Regions from separate parts of the Paenibacillus sp. LK1 genome, predicted to be linked through region 2. Evidence: riboswitches for the same ligand, from Rfam matches in the RefSeq annotation. Region 2 holds a riboswitch; the other holds the start of a gene.
What was found. A riboswitch is a leader RNA that binds a small molecule or an ion and turns the genes downstream of it on or off. The one in region 2 is predicted to bind ZMP and ZTP.
Positions count from the first base shown of each region.

Region 1: it holds a riboswitch for ZMP and ZTP, as region 2 does, so the genes downstream of both, CS562_RS17745 (TIGR01440 family protein) here and CS562_RS05210 (bifunctional 5,10-methylenetetrahydrofolate dehydrogenase/5,10-methenyltetrahydrofolate cyclohydrolase) in region 2, are expected to answer to the same signal.

Region 1 covers NZ_PEII01000007.1:304,329-307,742, reverse strand. The annotation lists gene CS562_RS17750 (serine hydroxymethyltransferase) at 1-1,204, opposite strand, end outside; gene CS562_RS17745 (TIGR01440 family protein) at 1,419-2,012, opposite strand; ZMP/ZTP riboswitch at 2,151-2,232, opposite strand; gene CS562_RS17740 (low molecular weight protein arginine phosphatase) at 2,349-2,921, opposite strand; gene CS562_RS17735 (manganese efflux pump MntP) at 3,046-3,414, opposite strand, start outside.
Region 2 covers NZ_PEII01000002.1:316,543-319,956, forward strand. The annotation lists gene CS562_RS05195 (nitroreductase family protein) at 1-293, opposite strand, end outside; gene CS562_RS05200 (nitroreductase family protein) at 311-886, opposite strand; gene CS562_RS05205 (MarR family transcriptional regulator) at 907-1,389, opposite strand; ZMP/ZTP riboswitch at 1,632-1,713, shown strand; gene CS562_RS05210 (bifunctional 5,10-methylenetetrahydrofolate dehydrogenase/5,10-methenyltetrahydrofolate cyclohydrolase) at 1,765-2,616, shown strand; gene CS562_RS05215 (DUF817 domain-containing protein) at 2,785-3,414, shown strand, end outside.

The DNA of each region.
Region 1 (3,414 bases), on a different contig from region 2:
CCGTTACTTCAGCACGGGCTTCGTCCAATTTAGCTGCATCTTTAGGGTTTTTCAATGTTTTGGCAATGATTTTACCAATAGCTACCATTGCTTCTTCGTTCATACCACGCGAAGTAGCAGCAGGTGTACCGATACGGATACCGCTCGTTACAAACGGGCTAGTTGGATCAAACGGAATTGCATTTTTGTTCACGGTAATGCCGATGGAATCAAGTACATGCTCGGCTTCTTTACCTGTGATATTCACGCTGCGTGTGTCGATCAGCATCAAGTGGTTGTCTGTACCGCCGGATACGATGTTCAATCCTTCAGCAATCAGTGTTTCAGCCAATACTTGTGCATTTTTTACCACGTTTTGTGCATACGTTTTGAACGAAGGTTGCAATGCTTCACCAAATGCTACCGCTTTGGAAGCAATCACGTGCATCAGAGGTCCACCTTGGGAACCCGGGAATACCGCTTTATCAATCGCTGCTGCCCAAGCTTTGCGGCACAGAATCATACCACCACGAGGTCCACGCAGCGTTTTGTGTGTAGTTGTCGTTACGAAATGCGCATGTGGAACCGGGCTTGGATGCAAGCCTGCAGCAACCAGTCCTGCGATGTGAGCCATATCCACCATGAACAAAGCACCTACATCATTAGCGATGGAAGCAAGCTTTTCAAAATCAATGGTACGCGGATATGCACTTGCACCTGCAACGATCATACGAGGGCGATGTTTAAATGCCGCTTTGCGCACTTCATCATAATCAATCAGGAATGTATCTTCTTGTACACCGTATGCCACGAAATTGTACAGCAATCCGGAAGCGTTAACCGGGCTACCATGTGTGAGGTGTCCGCCATGCGCAAGGTTCATACCCAGAACGGTATCACCTGGTTTCAGAGCCGCAAGGTATACTGCCATGTTCGCTTGTGCACCGGAGTGAGGTTGAACATTCACATGTTCTGCTCCAAACAATTCTTTGGCACGATCACGCGCGATATCTTCTACGATATCAACATGCTCACAACCACCATAGTAGCGTTTGCCCGGATATCCTTCAGCGTACTTGTTGGTAAGTACAGATCCCATCGCCTCGATAACCGCTTCGCTTACGATGTTCTCGGACGCGATCAGCTCAATGTTGTTTTGTTGACGTTTTAGTTCAAGATTCATCGCTTCCAGTACTGCCGGGTCATTCTTGCGCAATTGTTCCATGATTAAATTCCTCCAGTTATAAGTGAAGTTATAAAGCGAAATCATGTTTACACGAAAACGGAGAGTGCAACACCAATCTGGAGAAGCAGAGCGTTCGCCTTTATCACCGGATTTCCCCTTATATAAGAGATTCAAAAAATCTGGGGATAACAGCGATCGTAAGATGGTGATGCAATCGAAGTCAGGAGTGTAACCAATCGTTTCGGTTTATACGTTAGTCACAAAATGTCGAATCTGGTTGCTCTTCCATACGATACACTGCACGCTCGCCACCAATCAACTTCGGACGAGTCAATGCTGTAGTTACACGGGCATCACCGATGTAGCGGAGTGCTGTGCGGAAGGGTACTGCCACATGCCGCAAATGCATGCCAATCATCGTCTCCCCAATATCCAGTCCCGCATGGGCCTGCACATGTTCAGCCAGGCATGGATCGGTCAGCGAGCGATACGCTGCGGATGCCATGGAACCACCTGCTTTGGGCACAGGTACTGCACCCACTTCAGTCAATCCAAGACGTGTAAGCAGTGAACGCTCCATAACCAGTGCACGGTTCAGGTGCTCACAGCATTGGAATACAACATCAAAACCAAACTCCTGCTGCACCTCGCGTATACCCGCAAGAAGCTGCTGCGCTACTTCAACCGCACCGCTTGTACCAATCCGTTTGCCTGCGACTTCACTTGTACTTGTACCGATCACAACGATCTGTCCAGTTCCAAGCTGTCCGGCAAGCGCCAGTTCACGCAAAATGGATGCGGTCTGTTCATGCAATCCGGGTTGTTCCGAATCTAATTCAATAGTCATCCTATCGCCTCCCGATAAAATCATGCCCGGCTTCCTCTTGGTGCCCTTGGTATACTTGCATGGCATTTCAGGTACTATTATAGCGAATAATCAGATGAAAGACGAAAAAAAGAGCAGTCTGCGGGTAACGCAGAATTGCTCTTTTGCCCAGGCGACCGGCCGTTTGTTCCGGTGCTCCATCGTGGTTATGCCCACTTCGTCGCCAGTTACACCGGATCCCTGTTTTCCCATCCATCATAAAACAACCTGCGTTTAAAATCAACGGGTAATTTACATCCCGTGTACGTTTTTTTATATGGTAATCTACCGGTAGCTGGAATGATTAAACGAATCCAATTAACCCAGCTTGTCCAAAAGTCTGTCGAGCGCGGTCCGAATCTCTGCCGCAGCTATGTTGTAATCGTCGCGACTGCCGCCAAACGGGTCCGAAATATCAAAACTCGGAATACGCTGTCTGATCTCGATTGCCCGCTCACGTTCAGATGCCAAAATCTCCTGACCCAGCGCACGTTTCATCTCCAATGTCGCAAACAGGCTGTCCAATTCCTGAAGATCATTCAGGACTTGTTCATCATTTTCCACATACTCTTTCAAGGTATAGGTCTTGTGTACAGAGTCGGGAAAAACCTGCATAACATGCTGTTTATGACTGCGTGTCAACGTGAGGATCAGATCGGCCCAACCGACCAGGTTGGAGCTAAGTAGCGTCGAATGAGGTGGTCCCTCCACGTTGTGATCCCTTAATACGGCCTCCGCATGACGGGAAATCGGCATGCCCGTTGTGGCGGCTACACCTGCGGAACGAACGTCCACCTGAATGCCCCGCTCAGACGCCAGTTTACGTAAAAGTCCCTCCGCCATGGGGCTGCGACATGTATTCCCTGTACATACAAACAAAATATGTTTCATTGTGGTTAGCCTCCCCATTTTGCAAATGTTGTCGAATCATGTTTGAAACCAAATCTGAACAAATGAACCTCTTAACTATATATTGAAGACTGCACTAGGCTGTAATCATGGTTAACGTCGTTTTTTAAAATATAAACAAAAGTCCAAAAGCGAGCAAGATCGCTCCGCCAACCGCTTCCCCGTAATCGCCCATGTTTTGGCTCACACGCCGTCCCAACAGCAGACCCATAACGGACATCGCTCCACCACAGACACCAAAAGCCAGTACTGTTAACACCAAGTCACTGCTGAACATGCCGAGCGAGACTCCAACGGAAAACGAATCTACACTGACACTCAGTGAGAACAGTATCACACCGAGCAAAGATCGATGATCCACCAGTTTGGTGTCTCCCTCCCGGAAAGCGTTCAAGATCATATGGGCACCGAGCAGGACCAGCAGACCGCCAGCTGCATACGTCGTAATGTCACCAAGCAGGGAACTGACGTATTT
Region 2 (3,414 bases):
AAACGAAAATTTTGGATCAGACAGCAGACAGCTGCAAAGTCCTCTTCCCGCTTATGATGATCCGCCTCTTCCTTCACCAAGACCAGAAGATAGGCTGGAGCGTGCTCCTGCATTCCCTGCATAAGTTTCCCATTACGATTATCGGCAAAAATAAATCGCCACGGCTCACGAAGTCCATCATTTGGCGCCCACACGGCGTGATTGAGCAATTCAAGGATTAGTTCCTGTGATACCGGTCGATCCAAAAAATCTTTTGGACTGTGTATGCCTCCTTGCAGATTGGCCAATTCCATTTTTAAATCCTCCCCTTCTACGTAGTCTGACCCTGAAATACAGTCCACTTTTGCTCAGCTGGTGTTCTTTTCCGGCTTCTTGGCGCTTTGTCGTAATATCCCATATGAAGAATGCCAACAAATCTTTCATCCTCACGCAGTCCAATTCCTTTGAAAAAGCCTTCATTCTGAATCATGGATTCTGTATCCCACAGCATTCCTAACCCTTGTTCCCATCCCAGCAGTTGGAAGCTCTGCATCATCCCGCAGGCAGCCGCATAAATGCGGTCATTGGTCAGACGATCCGGTCCTACAGTCGACATAACAATGACATGAGCAGGAATATCGGTAAACCTCTTTTTAAACACATCCAGCAGTTTTCCCGGAATCAACTTACCGAACTTGCTCTGCGACATCTGCTCCAGCATGCAGTCTACCAACCGCTTGCGTGCTTCGGGAGTTCCGGCATAAACAACACGCCATGAGCCAGATTCAACAGATGGTTGAAGCCGTGTTGCCTTGTGAAGCAATTCAACAACCAACTCCTGTTCCACCGGTGTAGAATTACATTTACGAATACTTCTGCGTTCCCTGATCAATTCTGCCAGACTCAAGTGTTTCACTCTCCTTCAGTTTATCTGGATTCCATATCCATGCTGCTGTCTTGAAGAAATTGATGTATTATTTTCAGCTCCGGTTCCGAATATTTGTCCAAAGAACGATAAAACCGTTCAGCCTCAAGTACATGTAAACGTTCATGTAGTTCAAAAATCTTTTTTCCTTGCGGTGACAAACGGAAATAGCTCTCCTTTTTGTTGTCATTCATTTTCGTACGTTTGACGAATCCTTCCTCCAACAGTTTGTTGCCGATCTTGGTAATACTCGCTTTGGACAAATTCATCCCCTCAGCAATACCCGTGTTGTTAATAGGTTCATGCTTGCCAATGCAATCTATCATATGAACCGCGGTCAAATGCTGAGGGATTTTGTCCATGCTTTCCCGCTGAGCGATACTTAGAAAATGTTCAATTTCCGTATCCTTGTGATTCTCATATACATGTAAAAATCGGATGAATTGGTCATACAGTAACTGTTTTGTTCGATCGTTTGAATCCATTCTTCAATCGCTCCTTATTTACTTATAAACAATTAAAAAGCCCTTAAATGATTAAACTAATTCAGGATTTTAATATTAAATAGTTTACTAGTTAACAATATATCACGAGTGATAACAGTTATCAACTATATGATGAAGATTGGGTCTACCAGGGAAACTAATAACCCATACATTTCAAAGAGAAATCCATTAACTATTGAACAATTTTGCTTTTTCAAGTACTATCAATCTAAACAATTTAAACGATCATATGTAACTGGCGAACACGGTGAACCGTGAGGGAGCATATGGTTTTGTAATAAGCCGTACGCCTGGGCAGAGGTAAGGAATATTTATTTCCTTGCCTCTTTTTTATGTTGAAAGGGCGATGTGAAAATGAGTACTGATAAACTGATCTTGAATGGACAAACGGTAGCGGATTTTATGAAGGAAGACATGGCCTCGAAGGTTGCCATTCTGAAGGAAAAAGGTATTCAGCCTTGTCTCGCAACAATTCTCGTCGGAGATGATCCTTCTTCAGCGACTTATGTGCGAATGAAAGGAAATGCTTGTGCTCGATTAGGCGTGCATTCTATTAAGGTCGTTCTTTCTGCAGATACCACCACAGATGAATTAATTCAAGAAATTAACAAGCTAAATGATGACCCTTCCGTACACGGTATTTTGCTTCAGCACCCTGTCCCGAATCACATCGATGAAAGAGCAGCTTTTGATGCCATTAGCATCGAGAAGGACGTTGACGGTGTAACGACCCTCGGTTTTGCACTTAATGCTTTTGGAGATGCAGAATTCCCTTCCTGTACACCACAGGCTATTATGCGTATTCTGGATTTCTACAATATTCAGATCGAGGGCAAACATGCGGTTGTCATCGGAAGAAGTCCAATTCTGGGCAAACCTGTCTCAGCCATGCTGCTAAACCGGAATGCAACGGTGACGACCTGCCACTCCAAAACCGTGAACCTGGAGGAAATCGTGAAGCTTGGCGATATTATAATTGCAGCCGTCGGCAAACCGCTCTTTGTTAAAGGAGATTGGATTAAACCAGGTGCTGTCGTTATTGATGCTGGTTATAACAAAGGCAACGTCGGAGATGTGGATTACGAAGCATGCTTTGTTCCTTCTTCAGCAATTACACCTGTACCAGGCGGTGTTGGTCCTGTAACGATTGCGACGCTCATCGAACATACGATTAAATCTGCCTACAAGCTGTCTGAAAATGCATAATTGAATTGTCCAAAAAAACAAGGTCCCTCTAGTTGACGAGGGGCCTTATTTGTCTTTGATTAAGCACGAATTGAAAATAAGAAAATATATAGATCTTTTTTTCTCTTTTTACAAACGGACCATATCTATATTATTATGAACAAGGCTTAGGAAGGAGATAAACATAACTTGAAACCTTTAGTACAGCTCCTGCATTTCGGTTATCATCAGGCGATGAGTTGCATTTTTCCTGTGGCGATCTTTGGAACGTTGGCCCTTTCTAGCGTAATTCAGATACCCTTTCTCTATCGCTATGATGCCATTCTGCTTGTTTTATTAGCAGTACAATACCTTATGTACCGGAGCGGATTGGAAACACGTGATGAAATCAAAGTCATATGTATATTTCACGTGATTGGATTGGTACTGGAGATGTATAAGGTATGGATGGGATCCTGGTCATACCCCGAGCCTGGTTATACCAAGCTCTTTGGTGTCCCCCTTTATAGCGGATTTATGTATGCAAGTGTAGCAAGCTTTATGTGTCAAATATGGCGCAGATTGCGTATGGACATGACAGGCTGGCCTGGGTTTGCATCTTCGGTTCTGTTAGGAGGAGCCATCTATATCAACTTTTTCACACATCATTTTATTCCCGATTTCCGTTGGTGGTTGACCGCTCTGGTATTTATTGTTTTTCGAAAAACATGGATTATCTATCGGGTACGATTAACTACCTATCGAATGCCGTTAACACTCGCTTTTATCATCGTAGGTTTTTTCATCTGGACCGCTGAAAATATAGCTACATTTTTTAAC